Regions from separate parts of the Crenobacter cavernae genome, predicted to be linked through region 1. Evidence: riboswitches for the same ligand, from Rfam matches in the RefSeq annotation. Region 1 holds a riboswitch; the other holds the start of a gene.
What was found. Region 1 has a riboswitch for cobalamin ahead of DWG20_RS06370 (TonB-dependent receptor domain-containing protein). Riboswitches for the same ligand answer to the same signal wherever they lie in the genome.
Positions count from the first base shown of each region.

Region 2: another riboswitch for cobalamin. It lies ahead of DWG20_RS14480 (HoxN/HupN/NixA family nickel/cobalt transporter); the one in region 1 lies ahead of DWG20_RS06370 (TonB-dependent receptor domain-containing protein).

Region 1 covers NZ_CP031337.1:1,302,336-1,318,124, forward strand. The annotation lists gene DWG20_RS06300 (DUF1842 domain-containing protein) at 1-215, opposite strand, end outside; gene DWG20_RS06305 (C4-dicarboxylate transporter DctA) at 504-1,823, opposite strand; gene DWG20_RS06310 (FadR/GntR family transcriptional regulator) at 1,949-2,659, opposite strand; gene DWG20_RS06315 (ferritin family protein) at 2,939-3,808, shown strand; gene rfaE2 (D-glycero-beta-D-manno-heptose 1-phosphate adenylyltransferase) at 3,780-4,283, shown strand; gene DWG20_RS06325 (biotin--[acetyl-CoA-carboxylase] ligase) at 4,280-5,245, shown strand; gene DWG20_RS06330 (type III pantothenate kinase) at 5,242-5,961, shown strand; gene DWG20_RS06335 (SPOR domain-containing protein) at 5,958-6,764, shown strand; gene DWG20_RS06340 (hypothetical protein) at 7,312-7,956, shown strand; gene speB (agmatinase) at 8,112-9,077, shown strand; gene DWG20_RS16725 (hypothetical protein) at 9,132-9,290, opposite strand; gene DWG20_RS06350 (GTP-binding protein) at 9,311-10,360, opposite strand; gene cobS (adenosylcobinamide-GDP ribazoletransferase) at 10,504-11,238, opposite strand; gene DWG20_RS06360 (histidine phosphatase family protein) at 11,238-11,837, opposite strand; gene cobT (nicotinate-nucleotide--dimethylbenzimidazole phosphoribosyltransferase) at 11,834-12,877, opposite strand; cobalamin riboswitch at 12,927-13,124, shown strand; gene DWG20_RS06370 (TonB-dependent receptor domain-containing protein) at 13,289-15,145, shown strand; gene cobU (bifunctional adenosylcobinamide kinase/adenosylcobinamide-phosphate guanylyltransferase) at 15,243-15,785, shown strand.
Region 2 covers NZ_CP031337.1:2,971,012-2,986,800, forward strand. The annotation lists gene DWG20_RS14425 (microcin C ABC transporter permease YejB) at 1-427, opposite strand, end outside; gene DWG20_RS14430 (extracellular solute-binding protein) at 431-2,227, opposite strand; gene fabI (enoyl-ACP reductase FabI) at 2,431-3,219, shown strand; partial or broken gene DWG20_RS16515 (IS110 family transposase) at 3,522-3,677, shown strand; partial or broken gene DWG20_RS16520 (IS5 family transposase) at 3,683-4,719, opposite strand; gene DWG20_RS14450 (histidine phosphatase family protein) at 4,789-5,358, opposite strand; gene DWG20_RS14455 (CbtB domain-containing protein) at 5,547-5,759, shown strand; gene DWG20_RS14460 (CbtA family protein) at 5,770-6,555, shown strand; gene DWG20_RS14465 (cobyric acid synthase) at 6,692-8,176, opposite strand; gene cbiB (adenosylcobinamide-phosphate synthase CbiB) at 8,301-9,230, shown strand; gene cobD (threonine-phosphate decarboxylase CobD) at 9,223-10,206, shown strand; cobalamin riboswitch at 10,521-10,700, shown strand; gene DWG20_RS14480 (HoxN/HupN/NixA family nickel/cobalt transporter) at 10,800-11,852, shown strand; gene DWG20_RS14485 ((2Fe-2S) ferredoxin domain-containing protein) at 11,849-12,184, shown strand; gene DWG20_RS14490 (cobaltochelatase subunit CobN) at 12,181-15,789, shown strand, end outside.

The sequences.
Region 1 (15,789 bases):
AGGATATGGCTTTCGTTCGGCTGTACGGTCAGATAGTTGTACTCGCCGTGCAGTGCCGAGACGTGGATGTTCAGCGGCGGATTGGTCGCTTGGGTGACCTGGCCGGAACCGCCGACGCTCCTGTCGACGGTGTTGACCGACAGGTTGACGTGAAACAGTGGCGCGCCCGGTTTGGCGTCGCCGATCTGGTACGAAACGATGAACAGACCTGCCATGACTTCCTCCTGCGATGAAAAAAGTGGCTTGATAGCGTTCGCTTGCGTCGGCTGCAACGTCATGCTTAAAGCATTAAATGCTGCAACTCATACACCATAGAAGCGGATAGTGACTTGTTAAATAAGCAGATTTACTTAGATGGGAAAGAAAGTCGTGGCGGGAGCCGAATGGCTCGGTGGGGAGCAGGGGGCGTCGACGCGGGAAAAAAAAAGAGCCCCTCCGGCCGGCGGAGCGGCGCGAAGGGGTAAAGGACTACGTGGGAAATACTGAAGGGAAATCGAACCGGATCAGATGGCCGGCGTGGTGTCGGCGGCGGTCTTGGTGCCGGCGAATTCGAAGCCCTCTTTGCCGCCAATCACATTGCGGGCGCGCTCGAGGTTGATGTCTTTTTCCCAGCGGGCGACGACGACGGTGGCGACGCAGTTGCCGATCAGGTTGGTCAGCGCGCGCGCGATGCCCATGAACCAGTCGACAGACAGCACCAGCACCAGGCCGATCACCGGGATGGCCGGGATCGCCGACAGCGTCGCGGCGAGGATCACGATCGCCGAGCCCGGGATGCCGTGTGCGCCTTTCGAGGTGACCAGCGACACCGCGAGGATGGTCAACAGGTCGATCATCGACAGCGGGGTGTTGGTCGCGTGTGCGATGAACACGGCGGCCAGGGTGAGATAGATCGAGAAGCCGTCGAGGTTGAACGAGTAGCCGGTCGGGATCACGAGGCCGACGGTCGAGTCCTTGATGCCCATGTGCTCGAGCTTGCGCATGATCTGCGGCAGCACGGCGTCGGACGAGGCGGTGCCGAGCACGACCGACAGCTCTTCACGCAGGTAGCGCAGGAACTGGAAGATCGACAGGCCGCTGACCAGCTTCAGGATGCCGCCGAGCACGCCGAGCACGAAGATCGCGCAGGTGACGTAGAACATCAGCACGAGGCCACCAAGCTGTTGCAGCGAGCCGACGCCGTACTTGGCGATGGTGAAGGCGATCGCGCCGAACACGCCGATCGGCGCGAGGCGCACGATGATGCCCATGATGCGGAACAGCACGTGGCCGGCTTCGTGGATGAAGCGGATCACGGTGCCGGCCGAGTCGCGCACCATATTGAGCGCGCTGCCGAACAGGATCGAGAAAACCAGAACCTGCAGGATGTCGCCCTTGGCGAACGCGTCCATCGCGGTGCTCGGGATCAGGTTCATCAGGAAGGCGACCGGGCCGGTGCTCTGCAGACCATGCACGCGCTCCGTATAGGCCGCCATCGCGCTCGCGTCGAGGCCTTTCGGGTCGACGTTCATGCCGTCGCCGATGCCGCTCTGGTAGGCGAGGAACAGGCCGAGCACGAGCGCGAACGTCGTGACGATCTCGAAGTAGACGATGGCCTTGAAGCCGACTCGGCCGACCTTTTTCAGGTCGCCGGCACCGGTGATGCCGCTGACGACGACGCAGAACACGATGGGCGCGATCAGCATTTTGATCAGTTTGATGAAGCCGTCGCCGAGGGGTTTGAGCGTTTGCGCCTCGGTCGGGAAAAACATCCCGACCGCGATGCCGAGGGCCAGGCCGATCATGACCTGGACGAAGAGCGATTTTTTGGCAAGTTGCAGCATGGTTTCCTCTGGTTTCTCCAAGGTGACGATGGTGTCTTTATTGTTTTGCTTGCTAGGTCGTGCAGGTGAGGCTATCGGGGTTGAGGTACGGGCAGGGTGGTCGGTGGCGCTCCTTCTCTTCGGCTTCAGGAGGTCCCGTCCGCCGGCGGAACCGGCGTGGCGGTGCGGATGCGTACGTCGAGACGTTCACCGGCGTTCAGAATGTGTTGCTGCATCGTCGCGCTGGCGGCGGCACTGTCGTGCGCCTTGATCGCGCGCAGGATCGCCTCGTGCTCGGCCAGCGCCTCGCGCATGCCCTGCGGGCGCTCCAGCATGATGTCGCGCGCGTGGCCGATCGCCTCGGTCGCCTGTTCCATCACCTGCTTGAACACCGGGTTGCGCGAGAAGCCGATCAGCTGGCGGTGGAACTGGATGTCGGCCTCGACCGCCGCCTTGAGATCGTCGGCGTCGAGCGCCTCGCGCATGTCGAGTACCGAGAGCCTGAGCTGCATCATTTCGTCGGCGCTGATCGACTGCGCGACCAGCCCGACGACGAAGGGTTCGAGCGCGAGCCTGAGCTGGAACACGTCTTCCGGGCGCGCCGTCGGTACCGCTGCTACGGCGGCGGCGGGCGGCTCGGCGCTGACGACGAACACGCCTTTGCCCGGGTGCGAGCGCAGCACGCCCAGCGCGACCAGTACCGAGACCGCTTCGCGCAGCGGAGGGCGGCTGATGCCGAGCTGGTCCGCCAGGTCGCGCTGCGACGGCAGCATGTCCCCCGGCTGCCATAGGCCTTGCTTGATGGCGTCGAGGATGGAGCGGGCGGCGACGTCGCCGAGTTTCGATGAAGTGAACATGTCTGTCTGTGCCTTGAGCGTGATTACAAGTTAGACCGGTTCGACTGGTATTACCAGTTGGGCCGAAAAATATTTCCAGCGTCCATTATCGCCCAGATGCGCGAGCCATCAGGGTCCGCCCTGATGCCGACGGCGTAGATCGTGCGGCGACGGGCCGTGGCGGCCGATGACGGCCAGGTAACGGGACTGTGGCAAAAGCGTGACAATCGCGCTGCCGCGTGCCGTCTTTGTTCGGGTGTCTTACAATACCGGCCTGTGTTGACAAAGGATGAACCCATCATGCTGTACCCCGAACTGTACGCCCAGCTCGAGAAAGCCCGCTGGAACATGGCCGACGATATTCCCTGGGACACGTTCGCGGGGGACAAGCTCTCCGACGAGCAGGCCCAGACGATCAAGATGAACGCGATCACCGAGTGGTCGGCGCTGCCGGCGACCGAGATGTTCCTGCGCGACAACCAGCACGACTCGGACTTCTCGGCCTTCATGTCGATCTGGTTCTACGAAGAGCAGAAGCACTCGCTGGTGCTGATGGAGTACCTGCGCCGCTTCCGTCCGGACCTGTGTCCGACCGAAGAAGAGCTGCACGCGGTGCGCTTCGAGTTCGACCCGGCGCCGCCGCTCGAAACGCTGATGCTGCACTTCTGCGGCGAAGTGCGCCTGACGCAGTGGTACCGCTGCGCCAGCGAATGGCACACCGAGCCGGTGATCAAGAGCATCTACAAGCACCTGTCGCAGGACGAAGCGCGCCACGGCGGCGCCTACCTGAAGTACATGAAGAAGGCGATCGGCAACTACGGCGACGAGGCGCGCGCCGCCTTCGCCAAGATCGGCCTGTTGATGGCGTCGAGCGCGCGCTCGGGCAAGCCGCTGCACCCGACCAACCTGCACGTCAACGAGGCCTTGTTCCCGAACGACACCATCCAGTCGCGCCTGCCCGACCCGGACTGGCTTGAAGACTGGCTGACCAGCAAGATCAAGTTCGACGAGGACTGGGAGGCGCGCGTCGTCGGCGGCATCCTGCGCAACCTGACCATCCTGTTCGAGCAGCCGCTGGAAACCATCACCGCGCTGAACCGCTACCGCAAGCAGATCGTGACCAACCTCAAGGAAGCCGGCGATGGCGCCCTACCCGACGCCGCGGTTTGAGGGCAAGGTGTGCGCGCCGGAAGACCTTGAACAAAGGTTGGCCGAGCTGCAGCGCCCGATCGTCTTCACCAACGGCTGCTTCGACATCCTGCACCGCGGCCACGTGACCTACCTGGCGCAGGCCGCGGCCTTGGGCGCGAGCCTGATCGTCGCGGTCAACACCGACGCTTCGGTCAGGCGCCAGGGCAAGGGCATTGACCGGCCGATCAACCCGCAGGGCAACCGCGCGGCGGTGCTCGCCGCGCTCGAATCGGTCGCGCTCGTCACCTGGTTCGACGACGACACGCCGGCCAGGCTGATCGAGGCGGTGAAGCCCGACGTGCTGGTCAAGGGCGGCGACTGGACGATAGACAACATCGTCGGCAGCGCCGAGACGCTCGCACGCGGCGGCCAGGTCCACTCGATTCCCTTCCTGTTCGATACCTCGACCACCGCGACCTTGAAGAAGATCCGCGCCGGCGAAGGCAAGGAATGAGCGACGCGCACGCCTTCGCCGCGCTGAGGGCGCTGGCCGACGGCCGCTTCCACTCGGGCGAGGACATCGCGCGTGCACTCGGCTGCTCGCGCACGCTGGTGTGGCAGGCGATCCGCGACGCCGAGGCGGACTTCGGCCTGACGGTGTTCAAGGTGCGCGGCCAGGGCTACAAGCTGCCCGAGCTTATCGAGTGGCTCGACGTCGCCGCGGTGCGCGAACACCTTTCCGGCCCTGCCGCCGAGACGTTCACGCTCGCGCTGGCCGAGCGCATCGATTCGACCAACACGCAGCTGATGCATCGCTCAGACAGCGCGCCGCATGGCCTGGTACTCGCCGCCGAATGGCAGGACGCCGGCCGTGGAAGGCTCGGCCGGCCATGGCGGATGCGGCTCGGCGGCGCGCTGGCGTTCTCCTTGCTGTGGCGCTTCGACAAGGGCCTGGCCGAGCTGTCCGGCCTTTCGCTCGCCGTCGGCGTCGCGCTCGCGCGCGTGCTCGAACGCCTCGGCGCGCCGGTCGAACTGAAATGGCCGAACGACGTCTTGCTGTCCGGCAAGAAGCTGTCCGGCGTGCTGATCGAGCTGTCGGGCGAGGTGCAGGGCCCGGCGGCGGTCGTCGTCGGCGTTGGCATCAACCTGGCCGCGCCGGGCGACGTCGGCCAGCCGGTCGCCGGTCTGGCCGAAGCGGGGGTGAAGATAGGCCGCAACGCCTTGTTGGCCGAGCTGCTTAACGAACTCGCATGCGTGCTCACCGATTTTTCCGAGCATGGCTTCGCCGCCTTCCGCGAAGAGTGGCAGCGCTACGCCGCCTACCTCGGCCAGGCCGTGCGGCTGTCGCCGGCGCAGGGCGAGCCGATCGAAGGACTGTTCGCCGGCGTCGACGAACGCGGCGCGCTGCTGATCGATACCGACGCCGGCGCACGTGCGCTGTTCGCCGGCGAACTGAGCCTGAGGCCCGTCTCGTGAAACTGTTGATCGACGCCGGCAATTCGCGTGTGAAGTGGGCGCTGTGCGAACAAGGCCGAATCGTAGAGCAAGGCGCCTTGCTGCACGCCGAGTTGCCAAGCCTGGCCGAGCGCTGGGCGACGCATCCGGTGACCGAGGCGTGGGGCGCGTGCGTCGCTGGCGCCCAGGTCAAGGCCGGACTCGAAGCGGCCAGCCGCCACCCGATTCACTGGGTGACGAGCGAGGCCGCGCGCGGCGGCGTGCGCAACTACTACCGCAACGTCGCCGAGCAGGGTGTCGACCGTTGGCTGGCCGTGCTCGGCGCGCGCGCGCTGCACCCGGGCAGCGATCTCGTGATCGCGCTGGCCGGCACTGCGCTGACGGTCGAGGCGCTGACCGCCGACGGCGACTACCTCGGCGGCGCCATCCTGCCCGGCGCGCGACTGATGCTCGGCGCGCTATCTCACAACACCGCGCAGCTCAAACGCGAGCCCGGCGCGTGGCATGAATTCCCCGACAACACGCCCGACGCGCTCGCCACCGGTGTGTGGGACGCGCTCGCCGGCGCGGTCGAACGCATGCGATCAAGGTTGGCCGAGCAGACCGGCCGGCCTTCACCTCGCTTGTTGATCAGCGGCGGCGACGCGCCCATGCTCGCCGACTGCCTTACCGGGCCGGCCGACTTGGTGGATAATCTGGTGCTTCTGGGACTGATGAGCGTGGCGGATTGCCGATGAAATGGTTTTTCGGGCTGGTGTTGCTGTTGAACCTGCTGGCGGCCTTGTGGGGCACGCTGAGCCAGCGCGCGCCGGGCGAGCTGCACGCGCTGGAGGTCAACCCGCAGGGCGTGAAGCTGCTGCCGGGCGGCTGGAAGACGCAGGCCGACGCCACGCCGGCGGCCGGGACGAACATGCCGCTGGCCGAAGCGCTGCCCGCCGGCGTGCCGGCAAGCGAATTGCCGGCTACGCTCGACGGCGCCAAGCGCGTCGACACGACGGCGTCGGTCGCCAGCGCCGCCAAGACCGTCGAACCCTCGACACCCAAGGCCAAGCCGGCCGAGGCACCGAAGGCGGAGAAAACCGCCGTATGCAAGCAATGGGGCGAACTTGACGGCGCGCAGCTGTCGCGCGTGCGCGCCGGCCTTGCCCCCTTGAAGCTGTCGGGCGCCGAGTCGGCGCGAGAGGCCGCACCGGCCAGCGGCAAGTTCTGGGTCTACCTGCCCAAACGCGCCAGCTCGGAGGCGACACGCGCGTTGTCGGCCGAGCTCAAGCTCAAGGGCTTTGACAACTACCCGGTCAGCAGCGACGGCGACTTCCAGGGCGCGCTGTCGCTCGGCCTGTTCGCCAAGCAGCAAGGCGCCGACGCGCTGCTGGCCAAGCTCAAGGCTGCCGGCTTCTCCGACGCGCGCGCCGAACGCCGCGGCAAGGCGCAAAGCTTCACCACGCTGCGCTTCGCCAGCCTGACGCCGGACAACGAGGCCAAGCTCGCCGCCTTGCAGGCGCGGCTGTTGCCCGGCGTGCCGCTCCAGGCCTGCCGCTGAGAACGAAGGACCGGTAAGACCGGTCCTTTTTCCTCCCCGTACCGCGAGTCGGGTCTGTCGATCGCCTTTCGTTCTCGACGCCTTACTTACTTCAGCTGCCTCGGTCGTCGCGGACGCCTTTCTGTCACTATCGACTCCTCGAGGTCCGGGATGTTTCATTCTTTTGCCATGTTTCGTGACGCTACTGTCATCGAATCGCCGTACGGTGTGCCGGTTTCGGCCCGCGAGGCCCGCACTATCACGGAGATCCGCCGGGCGAGCCCGAGTCCGAGCGTTCCGACCCGGACCAGCCGAAGGCGATCTCGGCCTAGCCGGAGGACGGCATGATCGGTTCCTGAGCCGGAGCCGCGTGATCCCGCTGGCGTTCCGTGAGCTGCCCCGGCAGGAAAATCGCGATTTTTTATGCAAAACGCAACTCTGGGTCGGCCTGCGCCGGCCTTTTTTGCTTGCCGGGCGACAAAGGCGCTGAAAAGCCGCAGCGCACGCTCTAAGCTGGAGTAGGGGCGCTACGGCGCCCCGCTTTTCCGATGTATGCAGGTGAAACGATATGATCGATGCCGCGCATTCCTCCCCCCACGCAAAGAGCCCGACCGCCCGTTCTTCCGCACATTCAAGCGACTGTCCCGATTGTCACCAGCCCCTGCCGTCGAGCGGTATCGCGCAATGCCCGCACTGCGGCCGGCTGATCTATTTTGAGCCGCCGGCGGCACGTCATCCCGCATTGCGCCGGCTGACCTTCTGGCTGCTGTCCCTGCTGTTGCTGGCCGGCGCGACCGCGCTGTTCGGCTGGCAGCTCGCGAGCCGGCTCGGCCACCCGGTGTTGCCGCGCAGCGAGGTGGTGGCGGCCGCCAGCCCCGAGCTCGACGCGCCCGAGTCCTTGGCGCCGACCGGCGCCGACGTCCATCCGACGCTGTCGCCCGCCGTGCCCGATCGCCCGGATGGGGCGCAACCGGCGCTCTCCAGCGCCGCCGACGAAGCGAGCGCCGCGCTCGATGCGGACGGCGCGCTGGCGGCCGTCCCCGTCGTGCAGCCGCTCAAACGCAAGAAAGCGCCGTCGACCGGACTGGCCGCGCTGCCGTCCCGGCCCGCGCCGCAATCGGTCGCCGATACGGCGGGCAACCCCGCCGTCCCCAACGAGGCCCAGTTCCTGATGCAGCAGCAGACGCAACAAGCGCCGACCCCGCCCAACTGATCGAACACCGCTTGCGCCGCGCGCCGCCGCGGGGCACACTCTGCCCTGCAAACCGCGCCGAGGTGGCGCGGCAGCCTTCACCCGTCGGCTCGAAGATGGACGGGAATCGTCGGGCCGCCATCCCCTCTGGCCCGGCGTCTGCCATGGAGACCTCCATGACTGCTGTCATCCAAGGCGACGGTGCCATCCGTCGCGAATCGCTGTACGGCTCCTCGATCGAAAACACCTACGCCGGCGTGTTGTCCTTCATGCGCCGCAACTACACGCGCGACCTGAACGGCGTCGACGTCGCGATCTCGGGCATCCCGCTCGACCTCGCGACCACCTTCCGCTCCGGCGCGCGCCAGGGCCCGGCGGCGGTGCGCGCCGCCAGCGTGCAGTTGGCCGAGCTCAAGCCGTTCCCGTGGGGCTTCGACCCGTTCGACGACCTCGCGGTGATCGACTACGGCGACTGCTGGTTCGACGGCCACAATCCGCTGACGATCAAGCCCTCCATCATCGAGCACGCGCGCACCATCCTGGCAAGTGACGCGAAGATGCTGACCTTCGGCGGCGACCACTACGTCACCTATCCGCTGTTGATCGCGCACGCCGAGAAGTACGGCAAGCCGCTGTCGCTGTTGCACTTCGACGCGCACTGCGACACCTGGGCGGACGACAATCCGGACTCGCTGAACCACGGCACCATGTTCTACAAGGCGGTGAAAGACGGCCTGATCGACCCGAAGACGTCGGCTCAGGTCGGCATCCGCACCTGGAACGACGACTTCATGGGCATCAACATGCTGTTCGCGCCGTGGGTGCACGAGCACGGCGTCGAGGCGGCGGTCGGCCGCATCAAGCAGGTGATCGGCGACAACCCGGTGTATCTGACCTTCGACATCGACTGTCTCGACCCGGCGTTCGCGCCGGGCACGGGCACGCCGGTGCCGGGCGGCCTGACCACCGCGCAGGCGCTCGCTATCGTGCGCGGCCTCGGGGATCTCAATATCGTCGGCGCCGACGTGGTAGAGGTCGCGCCGAGCTACGACCAGAGCGAGGTCACCGCGCTGGCCGCCGCGCATATCGCGTGCGACATCCTCTGTCTGCTGCGCAACCGCAAGCTCGCCGGCAAGCTGTAAGCGACGTCGGTAAGTAAAAAAGCTCGGCCAGGCCGAGCTTTTTTTGTGCTTCGCTCAGTCGGCGTGCGCCGCGTCGGCGAAGGTCCACGCCGGGAACGGGTCGGCGTAGCTTCTCCATGCGGCGTCGCCTTCTTGCCATCCTTCGTCGGACAACAGGCAGCCGTCGAGCCGCAGCTTGATCGAGACCTCGTCCAGGTCGATCCCGATGAACACCAGTTCCTGGCGGCGGTCGCCTACCGCATCGTCGTGCCAGTCGGCGGCGATCTGCGCATGCCAGCCTTCGTCGTCCGGCCATTCTGCCTTGTCGACCGAAGCCCACCATTGCCCGGCCGGGCCGGGCCGTGACGGCACGCGCCGCCGGCCTGCGACCAGTTGCCGACCCAGTCGGGCCGGCTCGCGAGCCAGAAATAGCCCTTCGAGCGCAGCACGCCCTGCCAGTCGCCGCCCTGCATCAGGTCACAGAAGCGTTGCGGGTGGAACGGCCGGCGCGCGCGGTAGACGAAACTGGCGATGCCGTAGGCCTCGGTCTCGGGAAGGTGCTCGCCGTCAAGCGCCTTCAGCCAGCCCGGCGCCTCGGCGGCGGCGTCGAAGTCGAAGCGGCCGGTGTCGAGGATCTGCTCCAGCGGCACCCGGCCGAATTCGGCCACGATCTGCCCGGCGCGCGGGTTCAGGCGGGCGAGGACGGTGTGCAATTGGGCAAGCGCAGTCGCGTCGACCCGGTCGGCCTTGTTGATCACGATCACGTCGGCGAACTCGACCTGTTCGATCAGCAGTTCGACCAGCGCGCGGCCGTCGCCGTCGCCGGCGATCGTACCGCGCTCGGCGAGGCTGTCCGACGACGCGTAGTCGGCGAGGAAGGCCGCCGCGTCGACCACCGTCACCATGGTGTCGAGCCGCGCGAGGTCCGACAGGCTGACGCCGTTCTCGTCGCGGAAGGTGAAGGTCTCGGCCACCGGCAAGGGTTCGGCGATGCCGGTCGACTCGATCACCAGGTAGTCGAAGCGGCCCTCGCGCGCGAGGCGCGACACTTCGATCAGCAGGTCCTCGCGCAGCGTGCAGCAGATGCAGCCGTTGGACAGCTCGACCATCTTCGCGTCGGCGCGCGTCAGCCCGCCGCCGTCGCGTACCAGCTGCGCATCGATGTTGACCTCGGACATGTCGTTGACGATTACCGCGACCTTAAGACCGTCGCGGTTGGCGAGGATGTGGTCCAACAGCGTGGTCTTGCCGGCGCCGAGAAAGCCGGACAGCACGGTGACCGGCAGGCGGGTCCGGGTGGTCATGGTGGTCGCTCCTCAGAAAACGACAAACGTTATACCATAACAAATGTAACGGTATAACATTTTCTTGAGGGACGAGATGAGGGACGAGATGAGGGACGAGATGAGGGACGCGGCGGACGGCAGGCACCGTCCGCCGTGAAGATTCAGCCGAGGAGCTGCGGGGACGTTACCAGCGCGGCGAGCAGCGCAATCTCTACGAGTTCGATGCCGGCGCCGAGGCAGTCGCCGGTCATCCCGCCGAGCGTCTTTTTCAGATAATTCCACCACGCGTAGCCGGCGACGAGCGCCGCCGGAATCAGCGCCGGCGCGAACCAGGCCGACAGGCCCGTCAACAGGGCAAGGTTGGCCGAGAGGCTGGGCCAGTGCGTCGTCCACGCGAAGCGCTCGCCGCTGCCGGGCGCCAAGGGCGGCAGCGTCGTCGACCACAGCACGGCGAGGCAACGCGCCCATGCCGGGACCAGCGCGACGGCCATGAGGTTGGCCGAGCCTTTCGCTGCCAGCATCAACAGCACCAGCTTGCTCGCCACCGCCATCACCAGCGAGAGCACGCCGAAGCTGCCGACGTGCGGGTCCTTAAGCACTTCGAGGAAGCGTTCGCGACTGCGGTGCGCCGCGCCGCGCGCGTCGGCGAGGTCGGCGAGGCCGTCGAGGTGCAGCCCGCCGGTTACCCACACCCACATCCACAGCGCGACCAGCGCGCCGGCCCACGGGTCGAGCCGCGCGGCGAAACCAAGAGCGCCGGCGACGAGGCCGCCGACGATCAGCCCTACCACGCCGAACCAGCGCGCGCTGTCGGCCAGCCAACGCGGCTCGAAGGTCTCAAGCCGCGGCGTCGGCAGCCGGGTCAGGAACTGCAGTGCGAGGATCAGGCTGCGCATCAGGTACCCGGCCCTTCGAGTCGCGTCAAATAGGCCGGGTGGCCGTCGAGCATCGACAGCTGGACGAAGCCGCCGCGCGGCACAGCGATCAGCCGCGCGCTGGAAAAACGGGTGTCGAGCAGCTCGGCGAGGATCACCGCGATCACGCCGGCGTGCGCGACCAGCACGCGGTGGCTGCCGCGCGCGTCGACCATCCACTGCGCGAGGCCTTCCAGCACCCTGGTCCTGAACACGTCGAGCGTTTCGCCGCCGGGCGCGTCGAGTTCGCCGGCGACGAGGCGCGCGTTCCAGCAGGGCGTCTCGGCCGACAGCGCGTCGACCGCCGCGCCGTCCCAGTCGCCGAAATGGCACTCGGCGAAGCGCTCGTCGACCTTCAGCGCCAGGCCGGCGGCGAGCGCCTGCTCGACGGCGAATGCGCGACAGCGCAAAAGCGGCGAGGTCGCGAGCGCCGTCACCGGCGCGGTGTCGGAAATCGCCTGCCAGCTGGCCCTGAGCTGCGCCCAGCCTTGTTCATTCAGCGGCAGGTCGGTGCGGCCGATCAGCCGCCCGTCGTGGTCGATCTCGCCGTGGCGCAGCAGGGTCAGGGTGTAGGGGTTCATAGCGCGTCCGACACGCCGGCCTCGGCGAAGGTCGCCATCTCGTTGTGCAGCGCGATCGCCTGCGCGATCAGCGGCAGGCACACCGCCGCGCCCGAGCCTTCGCCGAGGCGCATTCTGAGGTCGACCAGCGGGGTGAGACCGAGCGCCTGGATCGCCAGCGCGTGGCCGGTTTCCTGCGACACGTGGCTCGCCATCAGCCAATCTCCGAGGGCCGGTTCGATCCGGCACGCGGCGAGCGCGGCGGCGGTCGCGATGAAGCCGTCGACCAGGCTCGGCACGGAAAGGCGCGCGCCTTCGAGGTAGAAGCCGGCGATCGCGGCGATCTCGAGCCCGCCGAGCTCGGCCAACGTTTGCATCGGCGACAGGTGCTGCCCGTCGACGCGCGCCAGGCCCGCGGCGACCGCCGCGCGCTTGCGTGCGAGACCGGCGTCGTCGACGCCGGTGCCGCGCCCGACCACGTCGTCGATCGCGAGGCCGGCGTAGGCACAGATCAGCGCCGCCGACGGCGTGGTGTTGGCGATGCCCATGTCGCCGGCGACGAGCAACTTGGCGCCGGCGTCGATCGCGCGGCGCGCGGCGGCGGCGCCTGCTTCGAGCGCGGCGGCCAGCTGCTCGTCGGTCAGCGCCGCCTCGCGTGCAAGGTTGGCCGAGCCTTTCGCCACCTTGGCGTGCACGATCGGCAGGGCCGCATCGAGTGGAAACGCGACGCCGACGTCTACCACTTCTAGCCGCGCTGCGTTGGCGCGCGCGAGCACGCAGATCGCCGCGCCGCCGGCGGCGAAGTTCTTCACCATCTCGGCGGTGACCGCCTGCGGGAAGGCCGACACGCCGTCTTCTGCCACGCCGTGGTCGGCGGCGAACACGGTGATCGCGGGCGCGAGCGGCGCGGGCTTGACGCGGCGCTGCCAGGCGGCGAAGCGGCAGGCGACGTCTTCGAGCACGCCGAGGCTGCCCGGCGGCTTGGTCAGCTGGTTCTGCCGCGCGCGTGCGGCGTCGAAAACGGAAAGGTCGGGGCGGGGGAAGGGGGTAAGGGTGTCCATCGCGCGAACCTACCCCAAGCGCCGTCCCCCGACAAGCGGCAAGCCGGCGTATAATGCGCGCCGAGCAGGTGCCCGGCGGATCAAAAGCCGGGTGAAACGGGAAGCCGGTGCAAGACCGGCGCTGCCCCCCGCAACGGTAAGGTCTGGCGTGATCCGCCAGGCGCCGCGAACGCCACTGTCGACACGGACGGGAAGGCGCGGCGCTGACAGACCGAGCCCGGAGACCGGCCTGCCAGCGGTCGCGCCGGAAGCGCGCTGCGTATGTGGAGTATCGCGGGGAGGCGATCTTCGACAGGATTTCTTCCGGCGCCGACTCGTACGGCGCCGTTGTCGTTCGTGTCGCAATTCGAGCGGGTTCAGCCCGCCATCTTCTTCCTGCACTCCTTTGCCCATCGCCAAAGAGAGTGTTTCATGAAAACCCAACCATTCGCCCTGTGCGCGCTCGCCTTCGCCTGTGCGCACGCCTACGCCGACACCATGCCCGAATACCGCGGCGAAGAGGTGGTGGTGACCGCCACGCGTCAGGCAACGCCGATCCACAAAGTGTTGTCCGACGTGACGGTGATTTACGCAGAAGAGATCGCACGTGCCGGTGCGCAGGATCTGCCGACGCTGCTGTCGCGTACATCCGGCGTAGAGGTCTCGTCCAACGGCGGCCCGGGCCAGACCGCCAGCGTATTTCTGCGCGGCGCCGAGGCCGACCACACGCTGGTGCTGGTCGACGGCATGCGCATCGTGTCGGCCACCGACGGCAGCACCGCGCTGCAGCATATCCCGCTCGCCGAGATCGAGCGCATCGAGATCCTGCGCGGCCCGGCGTCGAGCCTCTACGGCGGCGACGCGATCGGCGGCGTGATCCAGGTCTTCACCAGGCAGGGCCGCGGCGCGCCGCGCTTCTCGGTCAGCGCCGGTGCCGGCTCGCACGACCGTCGCCAGGTCTCGGCCAACGTGTCCGGCCAGGTCGACAACACCTCGTTCAGCCTGACCGCCAGCCACGACAAGACCCACGGTTTCTCGGCGACCAACGCCAACAATGCCTTCGCTTTCGACCCGGATGCCGACGGCAACCAGAACAACGCCTACAGCGCGCGCATCGCCCAGCAATGGGCGCCCGGCCACACCGTGTCGGCCAACCTGTTCCAGACTTTCGCCACCACCGACTACGACGGCGGTCTCGACAACACCAGGCCCGACGAGGTCCACCAGCGCCTGACCGGTCAGAGCATCGAGAGCCGTGACGCGTTCACCGAAGCGTGGACGTCGACACTGCGCTTTGCCCGCACGCAGGACAAGTATGAGAACTACACCGACGGCGACTTTGCCCTCCGCGACAGTCTGTTTAAGACCACGCAGGACGAATGGACTTGGCAGAACGACGTTAAGAGCGAGATCGGCACTTGGCTCGCCGGTGCGTCCTACGTCAAGCAGGCGGTCGATACCAGCAGCGCACTGACCGCGAAAGACCGTACGATCAAGTCGGTGTTCGGCGGTTATCAGGGCGAATTCGGCGACTGGCTTACCCAGGTCAACCTGCGCCGTGACGAAAACAGCCAGTTCGGCGGCAAGACCACCGGCTCGGCCAACCTCGGTTGGCGCTTCGCGCAAGGCTGGTTGGCGAGCGTCGGCTACGGCACCGCGTTCAAGGCACCGACCTTCAACGACCTGTACTTTCCATTCACCGACTTCGGCTTCGGCTTTACCTATCAGGGTAACCCGAACCTCAAGCCGGAAACGTCGAAGCAATGGGAGGCCGCACTCGGCTACCGCCAAGGCGATTCCGCCGCCAAACTGGTGGTGTTCGACAACCGCATCGACAACCTGATCGTCGGCAACGCCGACTTTAGCTCAGTCAACAACCTCAACCGCGCCAAGATCCAGGGTGCGACGTTGTCCGGCGAGACCCGTTTCGGCGCGCTGTCGCTCGAAGCATCGGCCACTTGGCAGTCGCCGGAAGACGCCGACAGCGGCAAACAGCTGCAGCGCCGCACACGGCGCCATGCCAGCCTCAAAGCCTCATACGCGGTGATAGAACCCTTGACCGTCGGTGCAGAAGTGCGCGTCCAAGGCCATCGCTATAGCGACCCGGCCAATACGCAACGCCTGGACGGCTATGGCGTGACCAATCTGTTCGCACAGTATGCGATCGACCGTAGCTGGACGCTCGACGCGCGCGTCGATAACGTCGGCGACAAGGAGTACGAACTGGCGCGTGGGTTTAATACCCCGCGCCGCGAGTATTTCCTTGGCGTGCGTTACGCGAGCAAGTAAGTCACGGAAGCTCAAGCGGCGGCCATGCCCCACGGGGCAGGCCGCTTTTTTTATTCCGCCGGTCGCTTCGTGCGGCCGGCCTGTTAGGCTTTTCGTCATGTTGCATCTCATCACCGGCGGCGCCCGTTCCGGGAAGAGCCGTTACGCTGAAACGCTCGCGCTCGCCCATCCGGGCCGCGTCGTCTATCTCGCCACCGCCGCGTGCGACCCGGGTGACGCCGAGTTCGCTGCGCGTATCGCGCATCACCGCGCGCGTCGTCCGGCGGCGTGGGGCTTCGCCGAGACCGGCGCAACGTTGGCCGAGGCCTTGGAGGCGCAGGCCGCGCCCGATACGCTGCTCTTGGTCGACTGCATGACGATGTGGCTGATGCACTTCGTCGACGGGGTCTGCAGCGGCGGGGGGCTCGGCCAACGTTGGCCGGAGGCGCGCGCGCGGCTGCTGGCCACGCTGCCGCGCCTGCCGGGCACGGTGCTGCTGGTGACCAACGAGCTCGGCTGGGGCGTGGTGCCGATGGGCGCGGCGACGCGCGCCTTCGTCGACGAACTCGGCCGGCTGAACCAGGACCTCGCGGCGGCCGCAGACAAAGTCACGCTGGTCGCGTGCGGCCTGCCGCTCGCTTTGAAGGGGGAAGAAAAATGAGGGC
Region 2 (15,789 bases), 1.6 Mb from region 1:
TGGCGACGCCGAGCGGGATGCAGATCAGATAGGTCAGGAAAAACGTCCACAGGCCGAGCGACATCGACACCGGCAGCTTGTCGAGAATCAGCACGCCGACGCTCTGGTGGTGGAAGAAGCTCTCGCCGAGCTCGAAGCGCGCGAAGTTGCCCAGCATGTCGGTAAAGCGCGTCAGCGGCGGCTTGTCGAAGCCGTACAACGCCTTGAGTTGGCCGAGCTCCTCGGGCGACAGGCCCGACTGCCCCTTCAGCAAGGACCGCGTATCGACGGCGGCGGTTTCGCCGGCGACGCCGCTCCGGGTCAGGGTCTGCACCATCTGTTCGACCGGACCGCCCGGCACGAACTGGATCACCGCGAAGGTGATCGCGAGGATGCCGACCAGCGTCGGGATCATCAGCAACAAACGTTTGACGAGGTAATGGCCCATGCATCAGTTCCCAGGCTTCGCCCACCAGGTCTGGATCGCCCAGTTGGTGACGTCGTAATAGCGCGGCAGCGTCGCGGGCTGGCCGAAGCGGTCCCACCACGCGGCGCGGTGATAAGGGATATGCCAGTTTGGCACCACATAGCGCCCGGCGCGCAGCACGCGGTCGAGCGCGCGCGCGGCGCTCACCAGCTGCTGCCGGTTCTCGAAGCGCTGGAAGCGCGGCAGGATCGCCTCGATGCCCGGGTCGCACAGGCCGGCCCAGTTGCTCGAACCCGGCGTCTTCGCCGCCTGGCAGCCGTGGAAATTCTGCTGCTCGTTGCCCGGGCTCTGGCTCGCGCCGTAGACGACGACGGTGGTGTCGTAGGCGAAGTCGTTCATGCGGCGCTGGAAGATCGCCGGGTCGACCACGCGCACCGCCAGCTCGACGCCGAGTTTGCCCAACTGCTTCTGCCACTGCGCGACGATGCGCTCGTAGGTGCGCGAGTAGCTGAGGAATTCGAAGCGGAAAGGTTGGCCGAGCTTGTCGACCAGTCGCCCCCCCTGATAACGCCAGCCGGCCGCCATCAAGAGGCTGCGCGCGCGCTTGAGGTTTTCACGCACGCCGTAGCGGCTGTCGGACACCGGCGGCTCGACCGCGAGGCCGAACACTTCCGGGTCGAGTTTGGCGCGCACCGGCTCGAGGATCGCGAGCTCCTCCTCGCTCGGCCAACCCTGCGCGGCCATTTCGCTATTGCTGAAGTAGCTGCCGCTGCGCTTGTACTGGCCGTAGAACAGCTGGCGGTTCAACCATTCGAAGTCGAAAGCCAGCGTCAGCGCCTCGCGCACGCGCCTGTCGGCGAACAGCGGGTTTCGCAGATTGAACACGAAGCCCTGCATGCCGGACGCCGCGCCGTGCGGCAGCGTCTTCTTGACGATGCGGCCGTCGTCGAACTTGTCGCCCTGGTAGCCGCGCGCCCACTGCTTGGCGACGTTCTCGGCCGACAGGTCGAACTCACCGGCCTTGAACGCCTCGAGCCGTGCGGTTTCGTCCTTGTAGTAGCGGTAGACGATCCGGTCGAAGTTGTACATGCCGCGCCGGCTCGGCAGCTTCTGCGCCCAGTAGTCGGTGCGTCGCGCGAATTCGCTCTGGCGACCGAGCGCGTAGCTCGACAGCTTGTAAGGCCCGGTGCCGATCGGCGGCGTCATCGACACGTCGGCCAGCGTCTTGCCCTTCGGAATCCAGTCGCGCGAGAAAATCGGCAGCTGCGCGACGATCAGGTGCAGCTCGGCGTTCGGCCGCTTGAAATCGAAGCGAACCGTTTGCGCGTCGACGGCGACCGCGCGCGCAACGTCGCCGTAATAGAAGCGGTAGCCCGGCGTCGCGCTCGGGTCGCGCGTCAGCGTATCGAACGAGAACACCACGTCTGCCGGGGTGACCGGCTTGCCGTTGGAGAAGCGCGCGCGGGGATCGAGCTTGAAGGTCACCGACAGTTTGTCCGGCGCGAGGGCGATGTCGCGTGCGATCAGCGGGTAGGCGCTAAACGGTTCGTCCTCGCTCTGTGCCATCAGCGATTCGACCGTCATCGCGCTGATGCCGGCCTCCTTGTCGCCCTTGAGCGTGTAGGGATTCAGCGTGTCGTAGCCGCCGATCGCCGGCAGCACCAGGCGTCCGCCCTTGGGGGCGGCGGGGTCGGTGTAGTCGAAATGGGCGAAGTCGGCCGGGTACTTGGGCCGATAGCCGAGCGCCATCGACGGCGTCGCCGCGAGTTCTTGGGCGGCCAGCAGGGTGAGAGCGAAAATCAGCAGTCGGCGAAAGCGCATGGGCGGTCGGGGTCGCTCGGTCTTGTTTGAATTGTCTGTCATTGCGCCCCACAGGTCGGGATGCCGGAGCGCTCGCCCTGTATTCAATACCAAATCCCGGAGCGCGGCCAGCCCCGCCGGATACTGCCGGACCGTCCGGCCGGATATCGCGCCGGCACGAGCGTGGTTATAATGCCGGCACGTTTTCCTCACAAGGACTCATGATGGGTTTCCTGCAAGGCAAAAAGATTCTGATCACCGGCATGATCTCCGACCGCTCGATCGCCTACGGCATCGCTCAGGCTTGTCATCGCCAAGGCGCCGAACTGGCGTTCACCTACGTCGTCGACAAGCTCGAAGACCGTGTCCGCAAGATGGCCACCGAATTCGGCTCCGACCTCGTTTTCCGCTGCGACGTGCAGAACGACGACGAGATCAACCAGCTGTTCGTCGACCTCGGCCAACGTTGGGACGGCTTGGACGGTCTGGTGCACGCGATCGCCTTCGCGCCGCGCGAAGCACTGGCCGGCGACTTCCTCGACTCGCTGTCGCGCGAAGCGTTCCGGGTCTCGCACGACGTATCGGCGTACAGCTTCCCGGCGCTGGCCAAGGCCGCGCGCCCGATGATGAAGGGTCGCAACAGCGCCCTCTTGACGCTGACCTACCTCGGCGCGGTGCGCGCGATCCCGAACTACAACGTGATGGGTCTGGCCAAGGCCAGCCTCGAGGCGTCGGTCCGCTTCACCGCCAGCGCGGTCGGCAAGGACGGCATCCGCTGCAACGGCATCTCGGCCGGCCCGATCAAGACACTGGCCGCCTCGGGCATCGCCGGTTTCAGCAAGCTGCTGTCGCACGTCGCGCACGACGCGCCGCTACGCCGCAGCGTGACGACCGAAGAAGTCGGCAACGCCGCCGCCTTCCTCTTGTCCGACCTCGCGTCGGGCATCACCGGTGAAATCACCTACGTGGACGCCGGCTACAGCATCAACGCGCTGAACGTCGACAGCGAATAAGGTTTTCTTGTTGTAGGGAGTCGTAATAAGTGAAAACTCTGCTCACACTTTGAAAAAACGCCCCAACTTGGTGCAATGACCTAAGCCTCGGCCCTTACGGCTGAGGCTTTTTTATTTGGCAAGCACCGCACTCACCGAGATCAGGTATCGATTTCTACAGCGCCTGAAAAAACTGGCTAGACCTGTGAGAAAGGTATCCATGCAAGCGGCTTTGTTAATGGTATGGACGCCCCCTTCCTGAAGCGGCATCGCGGTGCCACAGTGAGATTGCTATCGCCTCACTGATCGAAGGGAGCGTCACCATGAACAGTAGAACGATCGGGCTGGATCTGGCCAAGAATGTGTTCCAGGTGCACGGTGTGGATGCGCATGGCAGAACCGTGCTGCGCAAGCAACTGGCGCGACACCAGGTGGCAGCCTTCTTTGCCAACCTGCCGCCCTGCCTCAGGGCTGTTCAACGCTATCAACCAGAGCACAGCCGGAGTAGCGCTTCAGGACTCCAGCCCAGCGTTTGCCGAGCTGCTTTGATATTCTCGTAACCCGCAACACGCAACAGGTTCAACGCCCACGTGCGCAGCTGGGCAAACACGCCAGGCTGCTTGCGGACCCGGCTCGCATCTTCGCCCAAGGCCACATCGCGCACATGATGCAACGCGTTCTCTATCAGCCAATGATCGCGAATCGCTTGCGCGGCGTCCTCCGCTGTCACTCTCCGGGTGCTGATAGCCCACGTCGTGTCGCTGCGCTCGCGCCAGTTCTGCAAGCCGGTATCAAAGAGCTGGGTCTGCCTCTGCACTCGAATCAGACAGCGTACGCCTGACCAATCGTGATCAAGCACTCCGGCGGAAATTGTCCAGACCGTGGTTCGCCGCCGCTCAATTACGCCGTCTGCACTCACCGAAGCCATCCGTTCATACTCGGAAATTTGGGACAACCGTTCCGACCGCATCGGCGCATCGCCGACCGAGTTGCCGGTGATCTCGATGGCCCGGATTTCCACGGTCTCGGCATCAATGCCCTGATGAACGTTGCGCCATTGGCGACGCTACTCCGCGCCGTACTTTTTCGTTATCCCTGAGCGAATTGAAAATTCGCACGCAGCCCACTCGCCCTCGCCCAGCATTTTGATGCCGGTACTGTCGATCAGTAGGTGCAGCCCCGAACGGGTCAGGCGAGCAGGGATTTGAACCGTCAGATACTGCTGGCGACGACAGAGCGTGCTGAAGTTCCGGTACGGTCCAATCCAGACCCGCCAGCTTGAGCAGGCTCTCCACCATGCCCACAGTCTGGCGCAAGGCCAGGCCGAACAGGCCTTTTATCGTCGGGCAGAACGGGGTGGCGGCATCGCTGAACTTTGGGGGGCGACCGCGCGGGCCGCTGGGCTCGCCTTGCCAGGCCATGTCTTTGTCTAGCCAGATCAACAACGAGCCCCTGCTTGAGCGCGGCGTTATAGGTCTTCCAATTCTTCGTGCGGTACTTGGCCGGGGTAGGTCGGGTCATCGGCTCAGCTTACCGGAACCGCTGGACAGCCGCTTCCGAGCCGATTTCTGCAACAGAGCCACCAACAACTCAACCTATCAGCGATTCACCAATCCGCAAACGCCATCTGTCCTTGAATGCTGTCAGCGCGACTCTCGACAAAGGAGCGACATCCACACTCGAAAAAGCGGTCAGAGGTGCCCCCACCGCCTCCAGCAGCAGCACCTTGATCACGCTTGCGTGTGTCACCAACAAGGTGCACCCCGGAAAGTGCACGGGATTCTTCAGCCTGTCGACGACCCGTCTGGCAAGCGCTTCGATGCTTTCTCCCCGATGGGGCGCGGTAGCGGGGTCGGCGAGCCAGTGCTGCAAGCCTTCGGGGTCGTCCCGAACAATCTCTTTCAGCGACCGCCCTTGCCAATCGCCATAGTCCAATTCCCGAAGCGCCGAGTCCACCGTTGCCGTCAACGACAACGCCGCTGCCGTCTCGCGCGCGCAGCGAGCGGGGCTAACCAGCACACGCTCGAACGACAGGGCATCGAGTGTCATGCCGGCTGGCAGATATTCCGGCCACTCGATGGGATCTTCAGCGCAAGGGAACATCCCCGCGCGCATCGCATGGGTCGGGGCATGGCACAGCAAGGTCAGTTCCGTTTTCATGAGGCCGGATGGAAGTTCTTTGACTTAGTCGTGCCCCATTCTAAAATGCGACACACTTGTGCGAGAAGAAGCGGGTGAGAATCCCGCGCGGTCGCGCCACTGTGAGCCTGACATCTAGTTTGCCGGCAAGCCAGACCTTCCGCACGAGCCACCTTTAACCGGGGCGCGTCATTCCCCAGGAGAATCAAATGCTTACGACTTCCTCTTTTCCCGTAGCGGTAGCGCCGGTAACGATTCCGGTCCGTGAATTGCTGCCTTGGGCCATTTTCACCGGATTGCTGCTGTTGCTCGCCATTTACTTTGTCGGTGTCGAGCAAGGCGCTACCTCGCTGTTCCCCGGCATGTACATTCACGAGTTCGTGCATGACGGCCGCCACCTGCTTGGCTTCCCCTGCCACTAAAGGACCCCCGATGATTAGAGATCTCCTCATTAGGGGCTTGATAACGGGCGTCGTTGCCGGCCTGTTGAGTTTCGGGTTCGCCAAAACTTTTGGCGAACCCCCGGTAGAACTTGCGATTGCATTCGAAGAGCAGCAGGCCCATGCAGGCCACTCACATCATGACGACCATGCACATGGCACAACGACGGCGGAGGCAGCAGAGGCCGAACCCGAGCTGGTGAGCCGGGACGTCCAGGCCGGCCTCGGACTTATCACCGGCGTCGTGGTGTACAGCGCCGCGCTGGGCGGCATTTTCGCGCTGGTGTTCGCCTTCGCTTACGGCCGGCTGGGAGCACTGCGGGCCCGTGCAACGGCCGCCACCCTCGCACTGTTCGGGTTCGTGACCATCACACTCGTTCCGTTCCTGAAATACCCTCCCAATCCCCCGGCCGTCGGCAATCCTGAGACACTCGACCTTCGTACCATCCTGTTCTTCGGGGTCATTGCCCTGTCCATCGCGGCAGCGGCGCTGTCAGTGTCGCTGTTCCGTCGCTGGCAAGCACGACGGGGTAGCTGGAACGCGGCACAGATTGCAATCGCAACGTTTGTCGGCCTGAACGCGGCCGCGCTATTCATGCTCCCTAGCTTCAACGATGTACCGGCAGCCTTCTCGGCGTCGCTGCTCTGGGACTTCCGGATCGCGACCTTCGGCGTCCAGGCGGTGTTGTGGGCGACCTTCGGGCTACTCTTCGGCGCACTGGCCGAGCGTCTCCTCGAGGCCAAGAGGCCTTCGCGCATGACACTACAACGAGGCTAGTGCTCCCCCGCTGGCCTTGCAGGTCCCAAACAAAACGCCACCGGGCTTCCCTGGTGGCGTTTTTTGCTTCCACGCGTCATCAAACCAATACAGACCCCAAAGCGAACCGTTCGGCCAAGCCGAACCCTTGCTCTGGCTAGCACGCGCCCTGCAACAGGGCCGAAGGCAGGAGTGCGGTGAGACGCTCCAGCTGGAGGTGCTGCTCAAGCATGTCGGCCAGGCGGTCAATATGTGCTTCCCGTTCGGCGCGGTAATCGAGCCGAACGGCCTCCTCCAACCCGGCCCAACGGAGCAGCGCAAGGCAGGCTTCCGGATGGTCGAGCAAGCCATGCAGATAGGTACCCAACACCTGTCCGTCGGCCGAAACGGCGCCGTCTGCCCCATCGGGCAGGCTGACGGCGGGGCGCTCAAGGGCTGGCCCGCTCGACACCCCCATATGGATCTCATAGCCGCTGACCGCCGCATCGGCGATAGCCAATCTTCCTTCCTGCCGTTCCAGCCGCTTGTGCGCTGTCAGCGTGGTTTCCATCTCAAGCAGGCCGAGTCCTGCCGTACTCCCGGCGGCGCCTTCAACCCCTAGCGGGTCATGCAGCATGCGGCCCAGCATCTGGAAACCGCCACAGATACCAATCAGTTTCCCGCCGAAGCGCAGGTGACGCAGGATCGCCGGCTCCCAGCCGTTGGCGCGGAGCCAGTCGAGGTCGTTGCGGGTGTTCTTGCTGCCCGGCAGGATGATCAGGTCGGCGGCCGGGATGGCCTGCCCTGGCCCGACCAGGGTGAACTCGACCTGTGGGTGCAGGCGCAAGGGGTCGAAGTCGGTATGGTTGCTGAGGCGCGGCAACACCGGCGCCACCACGCGCAGGGTCTGCGCGGTGCCCAAGGTTGGCCGAACGCTGCTTCGGCTCAGGCTGTCCTCGGCTTCAATGTGCAGCCCTTGCAGATACGGCAGCACGCCGAGCACCGGCTTGCCAGTGTAGTGTTCGAGCCAATCGAGCCCCGGCTGTAGCAGACCAACGTCGCCGCGGAAGCGGTTGATGACAAAGCCGACGACGCGGCGCTGCTCCGACTCGGACAACAGCGCGAGCGTGCCCACCAGGTGCGCGAACACGCCACCACGGTCGATGTCTGCCACCAGAATCACCGGACAATCGACCGCTTCGGCGAAGCCCATATTGGCGATGTCACCGGTGCGCAGATTGATCTCCGCGGGACTGCCCGCCCCCTCCACCACGATGCAGTCATAATGCCCGGCCAGGCGACGGTGCGACGCCAGCACCGCATTCATCGCCTCGGGTTTGTAGCGGTGATACGCGGCGGCGTCCATATTGCCGATCGCCCGCCCCTGCACGATGACCTGCGACCCGATGGTGCTATTAGGTTTGAGCAGGATCGGGTTCATGTCGGTATGCGGCTCGATCCCGCAGGCCAGCGCCTGCACGGCTTGCGAGCGCCCGATCTCGCCGCCGTCGATAGTCACCGCACTGTTCAGCGCCATGTTTTGTGGCTTGAATGGCGCGACCCGTACCCCACGGCGGGCTAACAGGCGGCACAGGCCGGTGGCCAAGGTGCTCTTGCCCGCGTCGGACGTCGTGCCCTGGATCATGATGGTTTTGGCTGGCATGGTTTTGCTCCGAACGCGCTTTTTTTTGTCGGCGGCTCTAAAATCGCGCCTTTCGAATCGGTTTTGCCCACTTGCAATGCAAGTCTCATCAAAACCGGGGCTCGTCATTATAGAGGCGCCGTTTGTGACCCCCTCCATTTTTCTGTTCCTCGCCGTACTGCTCGACAAGCTCTTAGGCGAGCCGCGTCGCTGGCATCCGCTGGTCGGTTTCGGCGCCCTGGTGCGCCGCATCGAGGCCGCCCTCTACCCGGCCACGCCCGAACTCGAACCCAGCTGGCGCATGCGGCTGCGCGGTCTACTGGGGATTGCGCTGTTGCTGCTGCCGTTCGCACTGGCGGCGGCCGGTCTAGCGTCACTTCCAGCCATCGGACCGATCTGCCAGGTGCTGCTGCTCTACTTGGCCATCGGTGCGACCAGCCTGGCCCAACACGCCCAGGCGGTGGTCGAAGCATTGATGAGCAACGACCTGCCGCTCGCAAGAGAGCGCGTCGGCATGATCGTCAGCCGCGACACCTCGGCGCTGAGCGAAGAGGACGTGGCCCGTGCCACCATCGAGTCGGTACTGGAAAACGGCAGCGACGCGATCTTCGCAGCGGTGTTCTGGTTTCTGCTCTTGGGTGCGCCGGGCGTGGTGCTTTACCGGCTCGCCAACACGCTGGACGCGATGTGGGGCTATCGCAGCGAGCGCTACGTGTATTTCGGTTGGGCGGCGGCCCGGTTCGACGACGTGCTGAATTACATTCCGGCGCGGCTGACCGCGCTGACCTATATCGTCCTCGGCAATGTCCGCGACGGCTGGCGTTGCTGGCGCGCGCAGGCACCGACTTGGTACAGCCCGAACGCCGGCCCGGTGATGGCGGCGGGCGCCGGGGCGCTGGGTGTAGCGCTGGGCGGTGCGGCGGTGTATCACGGCCAGCTCAAACAACGGCCGGCACTGGGCCTGCTACGTGCGCCAGACGCCAGCGACATTCAGCGGGCGATTCAATTGGTGGAGCGTGGATTGTGGCTGTGGGTGGTATTGGCTTTGATCGTGGGGGGGGTTCTGCATGCTTGAGCACGGCGGGGGAGTTATCGCGGCGGCGCGTCGTTACGGTATTCCGGAACGCGATTGGCTAGACCTATCCACCGGGCTGAACCCGCACGGCTGGCCGGTGCCCGCCTTGCCGGCTGACGCTTGGCAGCGTTTGCCAGAAACTAACGACGGGCTGGAACAGGCAGCGGCAGCGTATTACGGCAGCGCCTTGCTATTGCCCGTGGCTGGCTCGCAAGCGGCGATTCAGACCCTGCCGCTGCTGCGTGCGCCTGGCACGGCCGGCCTATTGAATCTGAGCTATGCCGAGCATGCCTACGCCTGGGAACGCCGCGGCCATCAGGTGCAGCGCTTTGCGCCCTCCGAACTGGACGCCGCAGTGAATACCTTGGATGTATTACTGCTGTGCAACCCGAACAACCCCACCGGCCAGATGTTTACTCCCGAGCAACTGGAAGGCTGGCGGCAACGCTTGGCGATGCGTGGCGGTTGGCTGGTAGTCGATGAAGCGTTTATGGATTGCACGCCTCAGTTCAGCATCTTGAACAAGGTTGGCGCGCCGGGCTTGATCGTGCTGCGCTCGGTGGGCAAGTTTTTTGGCTTGGCCGGTATACGAGCGGGCTTTGTATTTGCCTGGCGCGAACTGCTGGATGCCTTGCAGGAAGAATTAGGACCGTGGGCAGTCAGCGGCCCGGCGCGGGCGGCAGTAAAGCTCGCCCTGCAGGATATGGCCTGGCAGCAGCAAACGCGCGCGCGGCTGACAGCCGATAGGGAACGCTTGGCTAGCCTGCTGAACCGATACGGCCCCACCCCGCATGGCGGCTGCGCGCTGTTTCAATGGCTGGCCGGGCCGCATACTTTTGCTGCGCATACCTTCCTGGCCGAGCGCGGCATTCTGACTCGCTATTTTGCCGAGCCGGAGAGCATTCGTTTTGGTTTGCCGGCTAACGAAGCTGATTGGCAACGGCTGGAAACCGCATTGGCCGCTTATCTTTTGTAGGGCGCACTCGAAGCATCGCGGGCGAATCCATCACTGAGCGAATCAAAGATTCGCACGTAGAGATCCGCTCAGCAAAGCGCGGTGCGCCGAATGACATCCTTCGCCTCCCCCCATAATCCGCACCATCCTTAACCGCTTATCATGCGGCGCATTGCGCTTCACTTCGTTACGCTTCGAATGCGCCCTACGCAACTGCGACGTGCAATGACATTGACCAATCATCTCACTAAATAATTACCAAAACGGTTACAAACACGCCATCCGGCTATAGGATTCCCCTCAAAACCCATTCACAATCAAGCCGTTGTAACGTATCATCGGCCGCCTGTGACGGTGCCCTTTGAAGGGTGAAACGGGAATGCGGTGCAATGCCGCGGCTGCCCCCGCAACTGTAAGCGACGAGCCTGCGTTTAATTGCCACTGGAACCATCTGGGAAGGCCGCGCAGCGCGATGAAGCGCAAGCCAGGAGACCGGCCGTCACGCGTGTCGACGCGAGCAGCGACTGGGCGGGGTGTACCGGTGGATTGCAAGAATGGCTATGCGCCCATTCATGCCCTCGCTCGCGGCGACGTTACGTCTCCCGAGGGTACACATGACAGCTCCGCTCACCGGATTTACCAGCGGCCGCACTGCCAGCCGCCACGCCTTCCCGGTCGGCCTTCTTAGCCTATTGGTAGCCGCCAATCTTCTGGCTTGGCTCTGGGCGTTTAGCGCCTTCTCCCACCAGCCCGCCCTGCTCGGCACCGCCCTGCTCGCCTATTTATTCGGCCTGCGCCACGCGGTGGATGCCGACCATATCGCCGCCATCGACAACGTGGTGCGCAAGCTGATGCACGAACGGCAGCGCCCGTTTTCGGTCGGCTTCTATTTCTCGCTTGGGCATTCCACCATTGTGATTCTGGCGGTGGCCGCTATCGCTTTGGCCGCCACGCAGTTCAAGCAACAGCTCGGCTCGTTCGAAGCAGTGGGCGCGGGGGTTTCGGCCTTTTTCCTGCTGGCGCTGGCCGTAATCAACCTCTCAATTCTCAAAGGCTTGTGGGCCAGCTTCCAGCGCATGAAGCGCGGCGAAACGGTGAGCGAGGAAGAAATGGACACGCTGCTATCCGACCGTGGCTGGCTGGCGCGGCTGCTGCGCCCGCTGTTCCGGCTGGTACGCCGCAGCTGGCATATGTTCCCGATTGGCTTGCTGTTTGGGCTCGGCTTCGACACCGCCAGCACCATCAGCCTGCTGTCCCTTTCCGCCGTTAACGCTGCAGAAGGCATCTCGCCGTGGTCGCTGATGGTGTTCCCGGCGCTGTTCACCGCCGGCATGGCGCTGCTCGACACTCTGGACAGCACGCTGATGGTAGGCGCGTACGCCTGGGCCTTCAATAACCCGCAACGCAAGCTTTGGTACAACCTGAGCATCACCGCCGTTTCCGCGCTACTAGCGCTGCTGATCGGCGGACTGGGCGCACTGAGCCTGCTGGCCGAACAGTTTCAGCTGTCCGGCCTAGTGTGGAATGCGGTGGCGCTGCTCAACGATGGCCTGGAAAACTTCGGTTATCTGATGATTGGCGTGTTCGCGGCAGCCTGGGCGCTGTCGGCCGCCGTCTACAAATGGAAGCGTTATGACGTGCAATACAAGGCGCAGGCAAGCCGATGAGAACCCACAATAAACACGTGCTGATGTGCACCGGCCCGCGCTGCACCGAAGGCGGCATGCAGGCGGAACAGATGTTCAAGAAGCTGGGCCAAGCGATTGATGCCTGCCCCGGCATCGGCGTGAAGCGCACCCGCTCCCACTGCTTTGCTGTATGCAAGGAGGGGCCGATTCTGGTGGTGTACCCGGATGGCGTGTGGTACCGCAAGGTGGACGAAGCAGCGATCGAGCGCATCGTCGATGAGCACTTGGTTGGCGGCTGCCCGGTGGAACCGCTGATCTTCCACAAGCTCGGCATCGGCGACGTTGTGGATTTGAGCGAGGATCAAGCATGAGCATCGTGCTGCTGACCCACGCCGGCACCGACCTTTCCGCCTTGCACCGGGCCGAGGCCGAATTGCCGGAGGGCTTCGTGCCGGTCGCCGGCGTCAACCTGCAGACAGTGGATGGCCCCGAGCGCATGAGCGCGCTGCTTGCCACCACCGTCGCCACGGCGCGCATCGTCGTGGTGCGCGTGCTGGGTCGCGCCAGCGCTATCCCCGGCTTCGAGGAACTGGTGAAGGACGCGCAGCACCACGGTCGCGCACTGATCGTGGTCAGCGGCACCGGCGAACCGGACCCCGAGCTGGCCGCGCTATCGAGCGTGCCGCCGGCGCTGCAGCACGACGTCACCGCCTACCTGCAGGCCGGCGGCACCGCCAATATGGCGCAGCTGCTGCGCTGCCTATCCGACCGGCTGTTGATGACCGGCTTCGGCTATCTGCCGCCGACCCCGCTACCCGAGCACGGCATCTACCACCCGGAGTTGTCGACGCTCTGCACGCTCGACGACTGGGCCGAAATCCGCAATCCGACCTGGCCGACGGTCGGCATCACCTTCTACCGGGCGCATTGGATCAGCGGCAACACCCGTTTCATCGACATGCTGGTGGACATGTTGGCCGAACGGCAGCTCAACGCGCTGCCGGTCTACACCGCCTCACTGCGCACACTGGACGACGCCGGCATGCCGGCCGCGCTGCAGTTCTTCAGTGACGTTGGCCGCATCGACGCGCTGATCAACACCACCTCCTTCGCGATGGGCGACGTCAACGCCGACGGCCCGACCGCGGCGGGCTGGTCGGTGGCGGCGTTCGAGCGGCTGGACATCCCGGTGATCCAAGCCATCACCAGCAGCATGACGCAGCAGCAGTGGGAGCAATCCGAGCGCGGGCTCAATCCGCTCGACACCGCGATGAACGTGGCGCTACCGGAATTCGACGGCCGCATCATCAGCGTGCCGATGTCGTTCAAGCACGAGCAGGACGAGACCCACTATGCGCCTCTGGCCAACCGGGTACGGCGCGTGGCCGGCATCGCCGCGCGCCAGGTGGCGCTGCGCCGCAGCCCGGCAGACCAGAAGCGCATTGCCTTCATCTTCACCAACTCCAACAGCAAGGCCTCGCAGATCGGCAACGCGGTCGGCCTCGACTCGCCGGCCTCGCTGTTCGCGCTGCTGCATGCGATGCAGGCGCAGGGCTATCACATTCCCGGCCTGCCCGAGACCAGCGACGCGCTGATCCACGAGCTGATCGACCGCGGCGCCTACGACGAGGATTACCTGACGGCGGACCAGCTCGAACGTGCCATCGCCAGCGTGCCAGCGGCACGTTACGCCGAATGGTTCGGCCAACTGCCGCAAGTCTTACAGCAAAAGATGCTGGAGCACTGGGGCGCCGCCCCGGGCAGCGCCTACGTGCACGAAGGCAAACTGGTGTTCGCCGGGCTGGAATATGGCAACGCCTTCGTCGCGCTGCAGCCGCCGCGCGGCTACGGCATGGACCCGGACGCGATCTACCACACCCCGGACCTGCCGCCGACTCATCACTATTACGCGCTGTACTGCTGGCTGCGCGACGACTGGCAGGCCGACGCCATCGTCCACGTCGGCAAGCACGGCACGCTGGAATGGCTGCCGGGCAAGGGGGTGGGGGTGTCGGAGCATTGCTTCCCCGACGCGCTGCTGGGTGACATGCCGATGTTCTACCCGTTCATTTTGAACGACCCGGGCGAAGGCTCGCAGGCCAAGCGCCGCGCGCATTCGGTGGTGATCGACCACCTGACGCCGCCGATGACCACTGCCGACACCTACGGCCCGCTGGCGCAGCTGACTCAGTTGGTGGACGAGTACTACCAGGTCGAGATGCTGGACCCTGCCAAACTGCCCTTGCTGCAGCAGCAGATCTGGGACCTGATCAAGGAAGCCAAGCTCGATACCGATCTGGCGGCGATGCTGAGCCACGATCACGATCATGATCATGATCATCACCATCATGCGCACGCTCATCAGCATGAACCCGCTGCGGCACCAGTCAGCCAGTACCGCATGCAACCGGCCAAACCGGCCGTCGCCCACGCCACCCCAAGTACCACCGGCAAATACCGCCCGAGCGTGACCAAGCCACACAGCCACGGACACGATCACCACCACGGCCATCATCACGGCCACGATCACCACCATCATGATCATGACCATCACCACGACCATGATCACGACCACGAGTGGGACGCCACGCTGAACGAAGACGGCGTGCCGCTGACGCTGGCCAAGATGGAAGGCGTCGACGTCGCCCACCTTATCGAGGACATCGACGGCTACCTGTGCGAGCTGGGCGCGGCGCAGATCCGCGACGGCCTGCACGTACTGGGCCGGGCGCCCGAGGACGACGCGCTGATCGACATGGTGTGCGCGCTGGTGCGCCTGCCCAACTTAGGCATCCCCAGCCTGCCCGCCAGCATCGCCGAAGCACTCGGCATCGCCTGGGATGGGCTGCAGGACGACAAGGGCAAACGGCTAGACCGCGTGCCAGCGCTGTTGCAGGCGCTGGCGACCAAGCCGCTGGTGACCCGCGCCGACGCGCTCGACGAGATCGCCGGACTGGGCCGCCGACTGGTCGCCGGGCTGGCCGAACAGGGCTTCGCTGCGGCCGCGCTCGACGCGGTGCTGGCGCAGGTACTGCCCGGTGTCACCGCCCACAGCGCGTTGCAGCGCACGCTGACCTTCGTCTGCCGCGAACTGGTGCCCAACCTGGCGCGCACTACCGAAGAAATCGACAACCTGCTGCACGGCCTGGCCGGCGGCTACGTCCCGGCTGGGCCAAGCGGCGCGCCGACCCGCGGCATGGCGCACGTGCTGCCCACCGGGCGCAACTTCTACTCGGTCGACCCGCGCAGCCTGCCGTCGCAGGCCGCCTGGCACATCGGCACCGAACTGGCCAACGAAGTGCTGGCCCGCCACCGCAAGGAAACCGGGCACATGCCGGAGACGGTCAGCATCAGCGTGTGGGGCACCAGCGCGATGCGCACCCACGGCGACGACATCGCCGAAATCCTGGCGCTGCTCGGCGTGCGCCCCAAGTGGCAGGCCGAGAGCCGGCGCGTCACCGGCATCGAGGTGATCCCACTGGCCGAACTCGGTCGCCCGCGCATCGACGTCACGGTGCGCATCAGCGGCTTCTTTCGCGACGCCTTCCCGCACCTGATTCACCTGGTGGACGAGGCGGTGCATGCCGTGGCGCAGCTGGACGAACCCATCGAGCAGAACTTCATCCGCAAGCACTATCTCGCCGACCTGACCAGCGAACTGCTCGGCCAGCTGCCGCGCGACACAGCCGAGCAGCGTGCGCTGTACCGGGTGTTCGGCTCCAAGCCGGGCACCTACGGCGCCGGCATCCTGCCGCTGATCAACGAGCAAAACTGGCAGGACGATGCCGATTTCGCCACCGCCTACATCAACTGGGGCGGCTACGCCTACGGCCGCCATGTCAACGGCAGCGACGCGCGTGAAGACTTCCGTCACCGCCTGTCCGGCGTCGAGGTGGCGCTGCACAACCAGGACAACCGCGAGCACGACATCTTCGACAGCGACGACTACCTGCAGTACCACGGCGGGATGATCGCG